One region of the Streptacidiphilus sp. PAMC 29251 genome, then DNA from elsewhere that is predicted to be linked to it. Evidence: riboswitches for the same ligand, from Rfam matches in the RefSeq annotation. Region 1 holds a riboswitch; each other region holds the start of a gene.
The links. Region 1 has a riboswitch for cyclic di-AMP ahead of ACXKR8_RS08455 (transglycosylase family protein). Riboswitches for the same ligand answer to the same signal wherever they lie in the genome.
Positions count from the first base shown of each region.

Region 2: it holds a riboswitch for cyclic di-AMP, as region 1 does, so the genes downstream of both, ACXKR8_RS45090 (glycoside hydrolase family 16 protein) here and ACXKR8_RS08455 (transglycosylase family protein) in region 1, are expected to answer to the same signal.
Region 3: it holds a riboswitch for cyclic di-AMP, as region 1 does, so the genes downstream of both, ACXKR8_RS13240 (C40 family peptidase) here and ACXKR8_RS08455 (transglycosylase family protein) in region 1, are expected to answer to the same signal.

Region 1 is NZ_CM135725.2:1,768,872-1,774,553, reverse strand. Features, by position in the region: gene ACXKR8_RS08470 (CARDB domain-containing protein) at 1-742, shown strand, start outside; gene ACXKR8_RS08465 (hypothetical protein) at 803-1,486, opposite strand; gene ACXKR8_RS08460 (transglycosylase family protein) at 2,051-2,737, shown strand; cyclic di-AMP (ydaO/yuaA leader) riboswitch at 2,927-3,099, shown strand; gene ACXKR8_RS08455 (transglycosylase family protein) at 3,105-4,406, shown strand; gene ACXKR8_RS08450 (CsbD family protein) at 4,500-4,673, opposite strand; gene ACXKR8_RS08445 (NADPH:quinone oxidoreductase family protein) at 4,750-5,682, opposite strand, start outside.
Region 2 is NZ_CM135725.2:9,439,899-9,445,580, reverse strand. Features, by position in the region: gene ACXKR8_RS45105 (arabinofuranosidase catalytic domain-containing protein) at 1-1,361, opposite strand, end outside; gene ACXKR8_RS45100 (transglycosylase SLT domain-containing protein) at 1,607-2,194, opposite strand; gene ACXKR8_RS45095 (pyridoxamine 5'-phosphate oxidase family protein) at 2,456-3,109, opposite strand; cyclic di-AMP (ydaO/yuaA leader) riboswitch at 3,330-3,475, shown strand; gene ACXKR8_RS45090 (glycoside hydrolase family 16 protein) at 3,490-4,746, shown strand; gene ACXKR8_RS45085 (ATP-binding protein) at 4,787-5,682, shown strand, end outside.
Region 3 is NZ_CM135725.2:2,834,570-2,840,251, forward strand. Features, by position in the region: gene ACXKR8_RS13230 (RNA polymerase sigma factor) at 1-1,146, opposite strand, end outside; gene ACXKR8_RS13235 (YciI family protein) at 1,119-1,538, opposite strand; gene ACXKR8_RS13240 (C40 family peptidase) at 1,737-2,750, opposite strand; cyclic di-AMP (ydaO/yuaA leader) riboswitch at 2,809-2,966, opposite strand; gene ACXKR8_RS13245 (C40 family peptidase) at 3,251-4,261, opposite strand; partial or broken gene ACXKR8_RS13250 (NYN domain-containing protein) at 4,474-5,682, opposite strand, start outside.

The DNA of each region.
Region 1 (5,682 bases):
GCGCATCCGCGACACCTTCGCCGACGGCATCAACCTCACCAACGGCAGCCAGAACAACCTGGTCAGCAATGACGAGGCGCGGTCGACCGGTGACGACAGCTTCGCGCTGTTCGCCGCCACCGACCACAACAGTGCGGACCTGTCCGGGAACACCTTCCAGAACCTGACCGCGGTCACCCCGTGGCGGGCGGCAGGCATCGCCGTCTACGGCGGCGAGAACAACACCCTGCAGAACCTGTACGTGGCCGACACGCTCACCTATGCGGGCATCACCATCAGCTCGCTGAACTTCGGCTACCCCTTCCAGGGCTTCGGCACCCAGCCGACGACCATCCAGAACGCCTCGCTGGTACGCGACGGCGGGCACTTCTGGGGCGGGCAGGTCTTCCCGGCGATCTGGGTCTTCTCCGCGACCCAGCCGTTCCAGGGGATCAGGGTCAACAACGTGGACATCACCGACCCGACGTACTCCGGCATCATGTTCCAGACGGACTACTCGGGCAGCACTCCGCTCAACCCGGTGACCGACACCATCTTCACCAATGTGTCCATCACCGGCGCGCAGCAGAGCGGTGACGCCTACAACGCCAAGTCCGGCTACGGCATCTGGGCCAACCAGCAGCCCGAGTCCGGACAGGGCCCGGCGGTCGGTACCGCCGTGTTCAACCACCTCACCGAGAGCAACAACTTCGTCAACATCCAGAACACCACCTCGACGTTCACGATCACTGTGAACCCGTAGCACGGAGCAACAGCAGTGCCCCGGAGGCAGAACGCTTCCGGGGCACTGCTGTTACTGCTGTCAGGCCGGGAGGCCGACACCGACCGCCGCGACCGTGGCCGTGACCACGGCCAGGGTGTCGGTGACCAGAGCGGTCAGTGCGGCGGTGACCGCGGCGACATCCGTCGCCTGTACCGCGGCGACCAGCGCGGCGGCGTCCTTCTGCAGCGTGGCCAGCGCGTCCGGAACACTCGCCGGGACGGGCACGGGTACGGGCAGCGGCGGCACCGGGGCGGACACCGGCGGCACCGGCACCGGAACGGGCAGCGGCGGCGCGGGAATCGGCAGGCCGTGGATCGGAGCCGACTTCACCGGGGCCTTCACTGGAGCCTTGACCGGAGCCTTCGCCAGGACCTTGGACGGCGCCGCCGGAACGGCCGGCGCGGCCGGCAGCGCGGTGGTGAGGACCTTGCCCGCGCTGGTCAGGGTGGCGAGCTTGGCCTGCAGGTCGGCCGGCGACGGAGCCGGCGCGGTGGCGGTGGCGCTCGACACGAGGCTCGACACGGCCTCGGTCACGCCGCCCAGCGCACCGAGCGCGCCCAGGGTCGCGGCCGGATCGGGGGCCGCGGGCAGTGCTGCCTGCGGCTGCACGGACGTGCCGTGGTCCACCGGAGTGGCGGACGCGCTGGGCACAACAGCACCCGTGATCACCGTCGAGGCCAGGACAGCACAGGCGAGCGTGGTGCGAATGCGAACGATACGCATGGAAAAACCCTTACTTCGGAACTGAGTGGGACAGTCCCACGGTCACCTTGCTCACTACACTCGGCAACCGGACGCACCCATACGGTGATCGGCCCCTTCATTGCGGCCCAGGTCACATCGCCGTCCTTCGATTGAATGAAAACGAAGATCATCAGTGACCGGCGGCTGATGAGTACTGACTGTGCGTGGACTGTGTGTGGCAGCTCACTCGACTGGAGCGTGGTCTAGACCACAAAGATCACCTCTGGCGGGGTGGTTCGGTGCCAGCAGGGGCCTGAATACAGGCTTAATACCGCCGGTAACAGTGCTCTGATCTGGGACTTTGCTGGGATCGTTGATGTCCGGGGGTTTGTTGCCTACGGTCGAAGACGTGCACTGAGCACCTCCCGGGTTCGCCCGCTTTCGCTTGATGTCTCCGCCTCCACCTGTCCGGTAGGCGGTCAGCAGCGGGCCCCGGGGACGGCCACCGGCCGTCCTCCTGTCACGTCGCGGCGTACCTGTAGCGCGCCTCCTGCGCGCCGACGCCGACGCCGTGCTGACCCCGGGACCTGTCGAAAGGACTCCATGAACTTCCGTCACGCCACCGCCACCACCGCTGCCACCGCCACCACCAGGAAGAACCGCCTGCGGGCGGCCCTGGCCGTCGGCGTGGTCGCCGCCGTCCCGGTGGTCGGCCTGGTCAGCGCGACCGGCGCCTCGGCCGCGGACTCCTCCACCTGGGACAAGGTCGCCAGCTGCGAGAGCACCAACAACTGGTCCGCCAACACCGGCAACGGCTTCTACGGCGGCCTGCAGTTCACCCCCTCCACCTGGGCCGCCTTCGGCGGCACCGCCTACGCCGCCTCCGCGGACCAGGCCAGCCAGGGCCAGCAGATCGCCGTCGCCGAGAACGTCCTGGCCGCCCAGGGCCCCGGCGCCTGGCCCGTCTGCGGCCCCGAGGCCGGCCTCACCGCCGGCGGCACCCCCGCCACCGTCGACACCACGACCCCGGCCACCAGCACCCCGGCCGCCACCAGCGACGACACCGCCCCGGCCGCGACGAGCACCCCCAGCACCGACACCAGCACCAGCACCGAGAGCGCCCCCGCGGCCACCGGCGCCGGCAGCTACACCGTCCAGTCCGGCGACACCCTGGGCTCCATCGCCGCCGCCCACGGCACCGACTGGCAGTCCCTGTACAGCGCCAACCAGAGCGTGATCGGCGCCGACGCCGACACCATCTACCCCGGCCAGACCCTCACCATCGGCTAGTCCCAGAGCAGTCGAGCAACACCCGCTGCGGCGCGGCACCCATACCCCCGGGTGCCGCGCCGCAGTGTTAAACGTGACGGACGTCATACTCAGTTGTAGTTTGCTGCCCGGTGTGCGTATGTTTCTGCTCGCCGCACTTAAGCGGAACAGACAAATCCGGAACGCCGAGTCCTGCCGCCGGAGACGTCGAAGACCCACACACCGCACCACGGCAGGAGCGGGGGAACCAGGTTTGCCGCTGTGATCGGCGCTCTTCTCTGAGCGTCTGTCATCACAGCTAGGGGTGAAGCCGTGCAGCGCACGGCCGGGCAACTCCAGCCCGAATCCGACAGCTCACCTCGCAGGCGTGGGAGAGGAACGCTGTTCCATGCTGTCCACCAACGGGCGCCACCGCGCCGTCAAGTCCCGCCGTAGCCGTACCCAGCGTCTGATCGCCTCGGCCGGACTGACCGGTGTCGGGCTCGCCATCCCGCTCGTGAGCGCCACCAGCGCCTCGGCCGCGACCGTCAGCACCTGGGACGCCGTCGCCAACTGCGAGAGCACCGGCAACTGGGCCATCAACACCGGCAACGGCTACTACGGCGGCCTGCAGTTCTCCGCCGACACCTGGGCGGCCTACGGCGGCACCCAGTACGCGTCCAGCGCCGACCAGGCCACCAAGAGCCAGCAGATCGCCGTCGCCGAGAAGGTGCTCGCCTCCCAGGGCCCCGGCGCCTGGCCGGTCTGCGGCCCCCAGGCCGGTCTGACCGCCGGCGGCGCTCCCGCCAACGTCGACACCTCCTCCTCGGGCTCCTCCAGCAGCTCCTCGGACTCCAGCTCGGCCTCCACCCCCAGCTCGACCTCCAGCTCGAGCTCGGACGACTCCGCGTTCGCCAACAAGGTGAAGGCTGCCGCGAACGCGGCGTCGACCTCCACCTCGTCCTCCTCCTCGACCGCGGGCACCTACACCGTGGTCGCCGGCGACTGGCTCTCCACCATCGCCCAGAAGGAGAACGTCTCCGGCGGATGGCAGCGTCTCTACGCCCTCAACCGGGGCACCCTCACCGAGGGCCCGGACGTCATCTACCCCGGTGAGCAGATCAAGCTGGGCGGGGCGGCCACGACGCCCAGCTCCACCCCGTCCAACGACTCGTCGTCCAGCGCCACCGACTCCAGCGCCTCGACCTCCACGGACGACTCCTCGTTCGACGCCAAGGTGGAGGCCGCTGCCGGCGGCCAGTCCAGCTCCTCGGACAGCAGCTCGGCCAGCACCTCGGCGACCAGCTCCGACAGCAGCGCCTCCTCGGCTTCCGACAGCACCGCTTCGGGCAGCATGAGCGCGGCCATCGCCTTCGCCGAGGCCCAGGTCGGCAAGCCCTACGTCTACGGCGGCACCGGCCCCTCGGTCTGGGACTGCTCCGGTCTGACCCAGGCCGCGCTGGCCAAGGCCGGGATCTCGATCCCGCGCACCAGCGAGGACCAGGCCGCGGCCAGCACCCGGGTCTCGCTGGACTCGCTCCAGCCCGGCGACCTGCTGTTCTGGTCCAGCGACGGCACTGCCGCCGGCGCCTACCACGTCGCCATCTACACCGGTAACGGCGGCTACGTCGAGGCCGCCAACCCCAGCGCCGGCGTCAAGACCGACACCATCAGCGACTGGGCCCCGGACTTCGCCGGCCGCATCGGCTGACCCAGTCAGGCTGTGAACGTCACGCGATAAAACCGCCGATGGCCCCTCAGGAAACTGAGGGGCCATCGGCCGTTGTGCTTCCCATGCGGGGAATCAGTCCTTGAAGGCGTCCTTGGCCTTTTCGGCGGCCTGCTTGGCGTCGCCCTTGACCTGGTCGGCCTTGCCCTCGGCCTGCAGCCGCTCGTTGCCCACGGCCTTGCCTGCCGCCTCCTTGACCTTGCCCTTGAGCTTGTCGGCAGTGTTCTTGGCCTTGTCCTCGGTGCTCATGCGGGGCTCCTTCGCTCTCGGGTCTTTGCTGCTCAACCCGCGCCTACCCGAGGTTCCGCAGGGCACGCCCCCCTCTTTACGGCAGGACCACCAGCCGGCCCACGCTGTCGCCGGCGCCCAGCCGGGTGAGGCCTTCGGGGGCCTGGTCGAGGGAGAGGCGGCCGCCGATCAGCGGGGCGATCGCGCCGGTCGCGGCGAGTTTGCCCAGCTCCGCGTGTGCGGCCGTGATCTCGGCGGGTGCGTACTGCTTGTAGAGGCCCCAGTGCAGCCCGACGATCGAGTAGTTCTTCACCAGGGCGTGGTTCAGGGCCGGGGTCGGCACCGTGCCGCCGGCGAAGCCGACCACCAGGATCCGCCCCTCGAAGGCCACGCACTTGGCCGAGGCCGTGTAGGCGTCGCCGCCGACCGGGTCGAAGACCACGTCCGCGCCGCGTCCGCCGGTCGCCTCCTTGACCGCGCGGACGATGTCGGTGTCGGCGTCGGTTCGGTCGATGACCACCTCGGCCCCGAGCTGCCGCGCGACCTCGGCCTTGGCGGCGCCGCCGACCACCGCGAGCACCCGGGCCCCGGCGGCCCGGCCCAGCTGGATGGCCGCACTGCCGACCCCGCCGGCCGCGGCGTGCACCAGCAGCGTCTCGCCCGGCTGCAGCCGGGCCCTGCGGTGCAGGCCGAACCATCCGGTCTGGTAGGCGATGTGCAGGGCGGAGGCCTGGGCGTCGTCCAGCGACTCGGGGGCCGGGAACAGATCCGTCGCCTCGGCCAGCGCGAACTCCGCGAGCGAACCGTGCGGCAGGGCCGGGTTGCCGATCACCCGGTCGCCGACGGTGAGGCCGGTCACGCCCTCGCCCAGTTCGTCCACCTCGCCGCACAGCTCGACCCCGGGGGTGAACGGCAGCTCGGGCCGGATCTGGTAGGTGCCCCGGCACAGCAGCACGTCAGGGAAGTTCAACGCCGCCGCCCGCACTCTGAGCCGGACCTGCCCGGGCCCGGGCTGTGGCGTGGCGATGTC
Region 2 (5,682 bases), 7.7 Mb from region 1:
AGCAGCGAACCGTCGGCCTGCTGCACCCACTTCTGCCCGCCGACACCGTTGCAGTCCCACAGCTCCACCTGGGCCCCCTGCGCCGTGCCGTTCCCGACGATGTCCAGGCAGCGGCCGAGGGTGCTGAGCGACTTGTCGGCGTTGTGGGTCCAGTGCTGGTCGACCGCGTAGGACTGGCAGCCCCACAGCTGCACCGCCGTTCCGTCACCGCCGGTGTCATCGCCGCTGACATCCACGCACTGCCCGCCGGGACCGGTGATGGTGGCCCCGGTCGCCGTGCTGCCGCCGCTGCTGCCGGAGTACCCGGCCGCGACGATATTGGCCTGCACCGCGCTGTCGGCCGCGTCCGTGGAGTAGCCGGCCGTCATCACGCCCTCGAAGAAGGATCCGATGGACGCGTTGCTGTTGTCCCCGCCGGTGCCCAGCACGATGGACCCCTCCTGGTGCATCGGGGTGTAGCCGTTCGGCGGAAGCGCCCCGCTGTACCAGGTGTTCAGGGCGCCCGACTGCGCGTTCCCGCCCTTGAGCGCGAAGGTGGTCTGGCCGTTGTTCTTGAGCAGCGCCGTGACGAAGGTGCTGGCATTGCCCTGGTTCGCGGTGTTGGAGCCACTGCCCTGGTAGAGCCCGTTCTCCAGGTCGCCGGCCACCCAGGGGCCGATGCCGGTGCACGGCGGGAAGTAGCAGTTGGTGCCCAGATTGACCGCGTCCATATGTCCGTTGCCGGTGTCGGTGACGGCGTGCTCGACATTGCCGTAGTCGAAGCAGCAGCCCGCGTTGACGTGGGTGCCGCTGGCCACCATGTACATGGACTCCGGCTGGCCGTTGGTGGCGATGCCGGTGGTGCTGGAGTCCCGGTAGCCGGTGCCGGCGGTGATGTAGACCCCGTAGACGGAGTGCCCGCCGACGGTCATCGGCAGCGCGGTCGCCGACGCGCCCCGGTCGGCCGCGCCGGCGGTGCCGGCCGGCTCGATCAGCAGGTCGTTGTGCTGGGCCGACTGGTCGTAGATCTTGGTGATGGTGCAGCTGGTGCCGGAACAGAAGGTGTCCTGGGCCGCGGCGTTGGCATAGCCGCCCGCGGCGAGGAGCCCGATGTCGCGGGTGGTGTTGTCCGAGGCCCGGGTGACCTGGTAGAGGCTGCCGTTGTAGCCGGAGTAGAGCGCACGCACCGTGCTGTGCGCGGCGACGCAGGGGGTGCCGGCGGCGCCGTAGATGTCGCACGGCAGCGTACCCGCGGCCTGCGACACCCCGGGGAGGGCGACCAGTACGCCGAGGACGAGCGCCAGCGCCGCACCGGCCGCGAGGAGAGCCCTTCGCCATGGGCCACGTCGTAACCGGTCGCCTGTGGATCCGCTTCTACGCATGGGGGTGCTCCTGGGTGGGGAGGGAGTCCAACGTTGTAACGGACATTGAGGCACTCGGCACCGGGTGCGTCAAGACTCTCCGCGCGATCCCGTCGGCGCGCTGCGGCGGAAGTTTTCGCACCAGCCATCCCACCTGGGATGATGAAGAGGACTGCGCATCTGATGATGGATCAGCTCAGATGGGCCGGAGCCAGGGGTTTCCGACAGCCGACGCTACGGCCGTGGAAGTCCATCGTTGTAACAGGTCAGTAGCCCTGCTTGCCGTAGGCGACGCTGTCGAAGGAGCCGTAGCGGTCATTGGCGTAGCGGACGCCGGCGATGATCGAGTCGACCGGGTCCAGGATGTCCTTGTGCCCGGGCAGCGACCACTCGGCGAAGGTCGGCTTGATGGTCTGGATCAGACCGTAAGTACCCCCGTACAGGGCCTGGTTGCCGTCCCAGTGGTTCTCGGCGCGGGGGTTGCCGCTGGACTCGGTCATCGCACGGGCCTTGATGGCATGGGCGTTGGGGACATGGTCCCCGTGCGCGGCCAGGACGGCGCGGGCCTCGGAGATCCAGCCCTCCAGGTTGTTCGGATAGCTCTTCTGCGCCGGTGCGCGGCCGGCAGCGGTCTTGGCGGGCGCTGCGGCCTTGGCCGCCTTGACCCCAGCCGCCTTGGTCGACCCAGCTGCCTTGGCCTCAGCCGCCTTGGCCGCCGCCGAGCCGGTTATTCGCGCCGGTGCCGCGTGGGCCTGGGCGCTGGGGGCGCCCACCGCCGTGCCCAGCACCACGGTCGAGGCGATCACCAGGTAGGCGGTCAGACCTGCGGGCGTGCGGGACTTGAGCTGCTGCATGACTCTCCTGAGGGATCTACGACGAACACGTCGTCAACGGCCACGACCGCTCGCCGGGTATCTCCCGCAGGCAACAGTCGAGGGGCTCACCGGCCGTGGACTCAGGCCGGTCGCCACGGGCGTGAACTTTTCGCCCGTACATCCACCCTCACACGATCAACGTCGCCGCCCTAGGGACCTTGTGCCCCCATCCCCGCGCCCACCGAACCGGGGCCTCCTGCCCTCCGCGCCACGCCCCGGGCCCAGCGCCGCACCCCCGACTCAGCCCGCGCCGAGGTACGGCGGCAGCGGGGTGCCCGGTGCGAGGTCCTCGGCCGGGACCGGTGTGCCGTGGCCGCGAGTGACCGGGACCACACCGCTCCAGTACGGAAGGGCGAGGTCCTCGGCGTCGTCCACGGGGCCGCCGGTGCGGACCTTGGCGGAGACCTCGTCCAGGTCCAGCCGGATCACCGCGGTCGCGGCCAGTTCCTTGGCGTCGGCGCGGCGGGAGTCCTGCGACCGTCCCGCGACCACCTGCTCCACCAGGGCGTCCAGGGCCTCGGCGCGCTCGGCCGGGTCCACCACCTGGTGCGCGGTGCCGTGGACGACGACCGAGCGGTAGTTGAGCGAGTGGTGGAAGGCGGAGCGGGCCAGGACCAGGCCGTCCACATGGGTCACGGTCAGGCAGACCGCGAGGCCGGGGTCGGCGGCTCCGCGCAGCGGACGGGATCCGGTGGAGCCGTGGAGGTACAGCCGTTCGCCGATCCGGCCGTAGAGCGTGGGGAGCACGACCGGGGCGCCGTCCCGGACGAAGCCGAGGTGGCAGACATAGCCCTCGTCCAGGATCGAGTGAACCAGCTCACGGTCGTAGGAGGCACGCTCCCGACTGCGGGTGGGGACGGTGCGTTCGGTCGGCTGGTAGGCGGCGGTGGCCACAGATTCCCTGCTCTCTATTGAACTAGTGCATAAATATCTTTGCGTTAGAACATTATGACCACCGTTTCGAGGCTCGCTCAAGCCCTTTTGGAGGCGGGTGTGAGTAGACGCACATTGCATTGTCGAATCCACGTTCGCCTGCCTAGCCTGCAGGTTCCGCCGTGGGCGGACCCCGTCGCCGGGACGCCGAGTCCTGTCCGCTCGCCGGCGGGAACCCGAGCACCGAACTCGGACAGGAGCGGGGGAACCAGGTCAGTTGCCGTACCCACGCCCGCACGGGCAGGTGGGTACCGGCTCGGGGTGAAGCCGCTCCCCAGGCGGCCGGGCTTCCTCAGGCCCGAACCCGACAGCTCACCTCGTAGGCGTCACGAGGCCCTGCCATGCCCCTGTCGATCACCCCTGCGCGCTTCGGCGCGATAGCCGGCGCGGCCGCCCTGGCCGCCATCCCGCTCGCGGGAACGGCCAACACGGCCGCCGCGGCCCCCGCGGCCTCCGGCGTCACCCAGGACCGGCTCACCCCCGCCACCATGACCGCCGGCGCCCCCGCCCGCGCGGCCCTCACCGTCCACTCCGGCTCCTGCTTCACGGCCAGGACCCTGGGCGTGGGCGTCCGGGACGCGGCCGGTGCCAACCTGGACTTCCCCGGCTCCGCGTCCAACGTCCGGATCTGCCCCGGCGGCGTCTCGATCACCACCGGCAGCCGCACGCTGTCGGCCGGCAGCTACACCGAGTTCGGTTTCTGGCAGGACGCCTCGGGCGCCTGGCACAACCTCCCCTCCCGGACGCTGACGGTGTCCGCCGCCGTGTCCGCCGCCGCCCCGACCACCACGCCGGCCACACCCGCGCCGACCCCGACGCCGACCCCCACGCCGACCCCGACACCCACCCCCACCGCGCCCGTGACCGGGGCCGCGCCCGTGCCGGGGAAGTCGCTGGCCTGGTCCGACGAGTTCAGCGGACCCATCGCCTGGGGCAGCCGCTGGGTCGGCAGCACCAGCACCGCGTTCCAGTACGGGAGCCACAACCCGAACGACAACAAGCTCGACTGGCTCAGCCCCAACGCCGTGACCGTGGCCGACGGTGTCGCCACCTTCACCGCTACCCCGTCCTCGACCACCCTGGAGAACGGCAAGCAGGCCTGGACCACCGGCCAGCTCACCACCGAGGGCTCGACCCAGGGCTTCCAGGTCAAGACCGGTGACTACGCCGAGGCCCGGGTCAAGCTCCCGTCCGGCACCGGCGCCTGGCCGGCGCTGTGGACCTGGAAGGACGGCAACGGCGAGATCGACTCCTTCGAGTACCACCCGGACAACCCGCACCTGCTGGAGCTGTCCAACCACGTCAACGCCGCCCACGACTACTACACCGACGCCAGTGCCGTCAGCCCGGACAGCTGGGTGACCATCGGCACCTACTACGGCGCCGACTCGGTCGACTGGTACGTCAACGGCACCAAGGTCTACTCGGACCACACCGGCGTCGGCACCGGCTGGTCGGCCTACCTGAACCTCAGCCTCTCGGTCAGCGCCGGGCAGTACCACCCCCCCCTCCGGCACGGCACCGATCAGCTTCGCCGCCGACTACGTCCGGGTCTACCGCTGAGCCGGGAGGCCAATTTTTGGCATATGCCACTCTGATTCCCTGTCACCGCCCGGCCCGCGCCTGTACGTTGGGAGCATGAGCACGGCTGTTCCGGGCGGGAACGCTCCCTGGAGGCGTGCCGGTGATCTGCCCGCCGAGGTCACGGGCTTTGTCGGCCGGGCGGATCAACTTGCCTCGCTGCAGCGGCTGCTGGCGGTTTCTCGGCTGGTCACGCTGACCGGTCCGGGTGGGGTCGGCAAGACCAGGATCGCCCTGCGCGCCCTGCCCGACCTGCGCGGGGCCTATCCCGACGGCGTCTTCCTGGCCGAGCTGTCCGCCCTCAAGGACCCCGACCTGCTGGCCCGGACGGTCTGCGCCGTGCTGGGCCTCCCCGAACAGGCCGCCAGGACCGCCCTGGAGCAGCTCACCGACCACCTGGCCGGACGTACCGTGCTGCTGGTGCTGGACACCTGCGAGCACCTGGTCGACGCCTGCGCCGCGCTGGCCGGACTGCTGCTGCGCAACTGCCCGCAGGTCAGCGTGCTGGCCACGAGCCGACAGCCGCTGGACGTGCCCGGCGAGCACCTGCTGGTCGTCCCGCCGCTGCCGGTGGAGCCGGAAGGCATCGACGGGACCGGCGCGGTCGCGCTGTTCGCCCAGCGGGCTACCGCGGTGATGCCCTCCTTCGTGCTGACCGAGGCCAACCAGCCGGACGTGCTGGCCCTCTGCCGCCGGCTGGACGGCATCCCGCTGGCGATCGAGCTCGCCACGGTCAGGCTGCGGGCACTGCCGCTGGACGAGCTCGCGGTCCGGCTGGAGGACCGGTTCCGGCTGCTCACCGGGGGCCGCAGGACCGCGGTGCCGCGGCACCAGACGCTGCGGACCACCATCGGCTGGAGCCATGACCTCTGCAGCCCGGTCGAACGGCTGGTCTGGGCCCGGCTGTCGGTCTTCGCCGGTACTTTCGACCTGCCGGCCGCCGAACACGTCTG
Region 3 (5,682 bases), 1.1 Mb from region 1:
GCTCGCCATCGCCACGGCCACGGCCCGGTTGAGCTCGACCACGGGTGAGGGGGCGAGTCGGCCGAGCGCCTCGTACAGCAGCACGATCCGCTCCCAGTCGGTCTCCTGCACCGAGGGCGCGGTGGCGTGGCCGGCGGCGATCGCGGCCTGCAGACCGTACGGTCCGAGGCCCCGTCCGGCGGCCGAGGCCCGGCCCAGTGCGGCCAGGCCGCGACGGATCGCGGACCGGTCCCAGCGGCGCCGGTCCTGGTCCTCCAGCAGCACCGCCTGCCCGTCCGGCCCGGTGCGGGCCGGGAAACGCGCGGCGGTGAGCTCGCACAGCGCGAGCAGCCCGTGCACCTCCGGCTCGCCGGGCAGCAGCGCGGCCAGCATCCGGGACAACCGCACCGCCTCATAGGCGAGATCGGTGCGCAGCAGGCGGTCGCCGGTGGTCGCCGTGGAGCCTTCGGCGAAGATGACGTAGACGACGCTCAGCACGGCGCCGAGCCGGGCCGGCCGCTCCTCCGGCGGCGGTAGTTCGAACGGCACGTGGGCCGCGGCGATGGTCTTCTTCGCCCGGGTGATCCGGGCCTGGACGGTCGCGGTGGGCACCAGGAACGCCCGGGCGATCTCCTCGCTGGACAGCCCGCCGACCACGCGCAGGGTGAGCGCCACCCGGGCCTCGGGCGAGAGCACCGGGTGGCAGGCGGTGAACATCAGCGCGAGGACGTCGTCCGGGACGTGGTCGGGATCCCAGAGCAGGTCCTGCTCCGACCGGCCCGGCGCGGGGGCCTGCACGCCCGCGCTGAACTCGCCCTCGGCCAGCCGGCCGGCCAGGCCGGCGTACCGCTGCTCCAGGGCGGACCTGCGGCGGAAGCCGTCGATGGCGCGCCGGCGTGCGGTCGCCAGCAGCCAGCCCACCGGGCTGGCCGGCGCACCGTCGCGCGGCCAGGCCACCAGTGCCTCCGCCAGCGCCTCCTGGGCCAGGTCCTCGGCGAGGGCGAAGTCCCCGGTGTAGCGGGTCAGCGCACCGATGATCCGGGCGGACTCGATCCGCCAGACCGCCTCCAGGGCCCGCCGGGCCGCAGTGTCGCCCGGCGGGCCCCCGCCCGCCGGGCCGTCGTCGGCCGCGGGGGGTGTCAGATCTGGCCGGTCCGCTCGCGCCACGCCCGCTCCTTGGTGATCCACTCGTTGTCCTGCGGGAACTCGTCGATGCTCGGCACCCGGCGGACCTCGCACTTGGAGCCGGGGAGGGCGGGCAGCCGCTTGGCCCACTCGACCGCCTCCTCCTTGGAGGCGACGTCGATCAGGTAGAAGCCGCCGAACAGCTCCTTGGTCTCGCCGTAGGGGCCGTCGGTGACCACCGGGGTCTCCGCACTGAAGTCGACCACCACGCCCTGGGACGGGTCGTCCAGGCCCTCGGCGGCGACCAGCACGCCGGCCCGGATCAGCTCCTCATTGAAGCGGCCCACCGTCTCGAGCATCTCCTCGAAGGGCGTCTCCATCATCTTCGCCATGGACTCGTCCGTGCCGCGCATGATCAGCATGTACTTCGCCATCGTCAGTCTCCTCACTCGGGGGCCGCTTCCCGACCCTCTCTATCCCAGGTCGAACGGCGCCGCCACGGATCGACACGACAGACCCACCAGAACCATTTTCTTTTTTCGCCCAGCAGAAAACTCAGAGGCTGTCGCCGGGGACGGGCCGGCGACAGCCTCTGAGAAGGGGGAAGACCTGCGGAGAGTCCGGGGTGTGGCTCAGACCCGGCGCATGGCGTAGATGGAGCCGATGGTGGTCAGCGCCTCGTACTTGACGACGGTGCCGGTGTGCGGAGCGTGCAGGACCATGCCGCCGCCCGCGTACATGCCGACGTGCGAGTCGCCGTTGAAGAAGATCAGGTCGCCGATCTGGAGGTCGGAGACCGAGCCGACGGCGGAGCCGACGTCCACCTGGTCGTAGGTGGTGCGGCCGATCGACACGCCTGCCTGCTTGAAGGCCCACTGCATCAGGCCGGAGCAGTCGAAGGAGTTGGGCCCGGTGGCCCCGTAGACGTACGGGTCGCCGAGGCGGGTCTGCGCGGCGTGGAAGGCCGCCATCGCGGCACCGGAGCCGGCCTTGGTGGAGCCGGGGCTGTACGTGGTGCTGCCGGTGCTGGAGCTGCCGCTGCTGTGGCTGGTGGTGCCGGCGTTCTGCAGCTTGGTGACCGCGGCGCGCTGGGCGGCGGTCAGCGAGGCGAGCTGGGCCTTGGACGCGGCGAGCTTCTGCTGCACGGAGGCCTTGGCCGCGGCGAGCTGCTTGCTGGTGGCGTCGAGCGCCTTCAGCTTGCTCTCGGCGTCGGCCTTCTCACGGTTCAGCGTCTTCTGCTCAGCCGTCAGCGAGTCGAGCAGCGCGGCCTGGCTACCGGTCACCTGGCTCATCGTGGAGGCCTGGTTCAGGTACTCGGTGGGGTTCGCGGACAGCATCAGCTGCACCGAGGGGTCGATCGACCCGCTGCGGTACTGCGCGCTGGCGACCGCGCCGAGCGCGGCGGACTTGGCGCTGACCGAGGCCTGCTGGCGGGCCACCTGGTCCTGCAGGGTGTTGACCTGCTTCTGCAGTGTCTGCTGCTGCGACTGCGCGGCGTCGTACTGCTGGATCGCCTTGTCGGCGTCCTGGTTCTGCTGGTCTATCTCTGCCTTGAGCTGCGCCGTGGTCTGCTTGGGTGCCGCCTGCGCCGACTGGGTGGCGGTCGCGCCGAGCGCGACGGTGGTGGCTGCAGCAGCGGTAAGCACGGTTATCCGCGATCGGCTGGGACTTTTCGGACGACGATGGGACGCCACGAAGGCGAGCTCCTTCTTCCTACGGCCGCCTACCGGGTGAGCTGACGGGTTCGGGCTGGAAGACGTGCCCTACGACGCTTCACCGGCGGACCGGCCTGGCGTCGATTCACCCCGAGGGAACTTGGTTCCCCGGCTCCGAACTGACGGCTGATCCAGCGTGCCCCGCTGGATGCGGAACAGCCTGCCGTGCGGTCGAACTCGGCGGAAACCGCCGCTGCCACCCTGCTGGGTGATCGACTTCGCGGTGGTTCGATCGCTGACACTAGTGACCCGAACGTGATCTATTCAAATCCTTGTAAGTAAAAACTCTTTTAGGTTTCGAAAGAGCATCGGGTCGGCGACTGAACGTAGTCGCTGAATGACCATCCGATGACGACATGGCACCCAAATCGGTCATCTGGTCGAGACGGCAGCAACGCGTGTGACGTGAGTCACAGTCGAGTAAATAACCGTCAGAAGCGGCGAATGGCAACGATGGTGCCGAAATAGGACAGCGGCTGGATGTCCACCGTGAGCCCCGGGTGGGGAGCGCTCAGCAGCATCCCCTTCCCGGCGTAGAGGCCCACGTGGTCGCCGCCCATGTTCACGATGATGTCGCCGACCTTGAGGTCCGCGTAGGACACCCCGGTGCCCACCGTCTCGTCCGAGTACGAGTAGTGCGGCAGGGAGATGCCGGCCTTGCCGTAGGCCCACATCACCAGGCCCGAGCAGTCGAACACACTGGGTCCTGAGCCGCCGGAGACGTAGGGGGCCACATTGACCTTGCTCATCGCGGCCAGCATCGCGGTACGGGCCGCCGGGGAGATCCCGGAGAGGTCGATGTCGGACACCGACATGTAACTGCTGCCGGACGAGGGCGGAGTGAAGCCGCCGCCCCCGGCACCGCCGGTGTTCACCTGGGTGCGCTGCTTCGGGGTGAGGGAGTCCAGGATCGCCTGGGCGTGCTTGAGCTTGGCGGCGATGGCCGCCTTGGACTTCTGCATCTGCTTCAGCAGCACCTGCTGGGCGCCCAGCTCCTGGGCCGCCTCGGCCTTCTCGGCCGCCAGCGCGTGCTGCTGCGCCACCAACTGGTCCATCAGCGCTGCCTGGTTGCTGTTGACCTGGTCCTCGTCGGAGGCGCGGTTCAGGTACTCGGTCGGGTCCGCGGAGAGCATCAGCTGCACCGCCGGGTCCACCGAACCGTCCCGGTACTGCGCGCTGGCCACCGCGCCCAGGACCGCCATCTCCTTGTTCACCACGGCCTGCTGACGGGCTATCTCGTCCTGCAGGTTGTTGACCTTCTTCTGCAGCGCCTGCTGCTGGGCCTGCGCCCCGTCGTACTGCTCCGTCGCCGCCGCGGCCGCGTTGCGGTCCGCGTCGACCTGCGTCTTGGCCTGGCCCGTCGTGGTGGCCGGCGCCGCGCTGGCCGCGGTCTGCGCCGCCAGCGCGACCGCCGTGGCCGCCGCAGCCGTGAGGATGGTCACGCGGGCACGGCCTGGCTGCTTCAAACGACGGTGTGAGACCACGGAGCCGGGTTCCCTTCAGGACGACACAGAAGTTCGAAGGGAGACACTAGTGAGGAACATGTGAGCTTGTCGCCCCCGCCGGGGAGTCCGGCCGGTAATGCCCCTAATGTCCGGTACAGGTAAGAGGTTTGAAGCCCTGACCCCCGCCCTCAGGTGCGACTCTGCAGCCCTCAGGTGCGGATCAGCCGCTTCAGCAGCATCGCCGAGGGGACGGGGCGGGCCCCCGCCTTGCGGACGCCGTCGGCGACCTCGCGGTCGGTGGACACCACCACCACCGGACGGCCCTCCGGCTCGGCCCGGACCAGCCGGCGGATCAGCTCGTCCGCGGTCTCCCCGGAGCGGCTGAACAGCACCCGAACGCCGCGCGGCGGGGCCATCGGGACCGGGGCGTCCAGATCCTTGCCGTCGAACACGCAGGTGACCTCGGCGCGGCTGTGCATCGCCAGCATGGACAGGCCGTTCAGCAGCCGGGCCCGCTGCTTCTCCAGCGGCAGGGTCGGATAGCCGCTCTTGGTCACGTTGTAGCCGTCCACCAGCAGATGGGTGTGCGGCAGCGCCAGCAGCTGGTCCAGCAGCGCCGGGTCGTCCCCGTCCAGGGCCCGCCGCGCCACGTCGTGCGGGGAGGCCGTCACCGGCAGCACCGCCTCCACCGTGTCGGCCGGACGGCCCTCGGCCAGCGGCGGCAGCCCCAGCTCTCGCTGCAGCCCCTGCGCCCCCTGGAGCACCACGTCGAGCAGCAGCCGCAGCCGCATGTCCTCGGTGCTCCGCCCCTCCCTGGCGGCCCTCCTGGACGTCTCCAGGGCCGCCTCGGCCTCGGTCAGCCGGTGCTTCAGCCGGCGCACCTCGCTGTCGACCGCGCCGCGCTCGGTCAGCCCGGCCGAACGCAGCGCCTCCAGCTCGGCGCCGACCTTGCGGGTCGCCGCCTCGGCGCGCTTGGTGTCCGCCTCCAGGCTGCGCAGCCTGCGGCGGAGCGAGTCCCGCTCCTTCTTCACCTCGTCCAGCTCGGCCCGGCCCCGGTCGGCCTCGGTCCTGGACGACTCCCGCAGCGCGGCCAGCTCCGCCTGGAGCTTCTCCACCAGGCGCGCGGCCTCAACCGCCGCGCCCTCGGACTCGGCCCGCTCCACCTCGTCGCCGGCGTCGCCGACCAGCTTGCTCCAGCCCAGCGGCCGCAGCAGGTACGCCACCGCGGCGACGTCCTGGGGTCGGCGGCGGCGGGGACCTGCCCGGCCTCCAGCGCGGCCACCAGGTCCGGCTGGCCCAACCGCACCCGTTCCGCTATCCGCGACCGGAACTCCGGCTCGGTCTCCAGCGCGGACGCGATCGCGGTGGCCCCGCGCCTGGCCCGCTGCACCGGGGTGAACTTGGCGTACGGGCGCAGC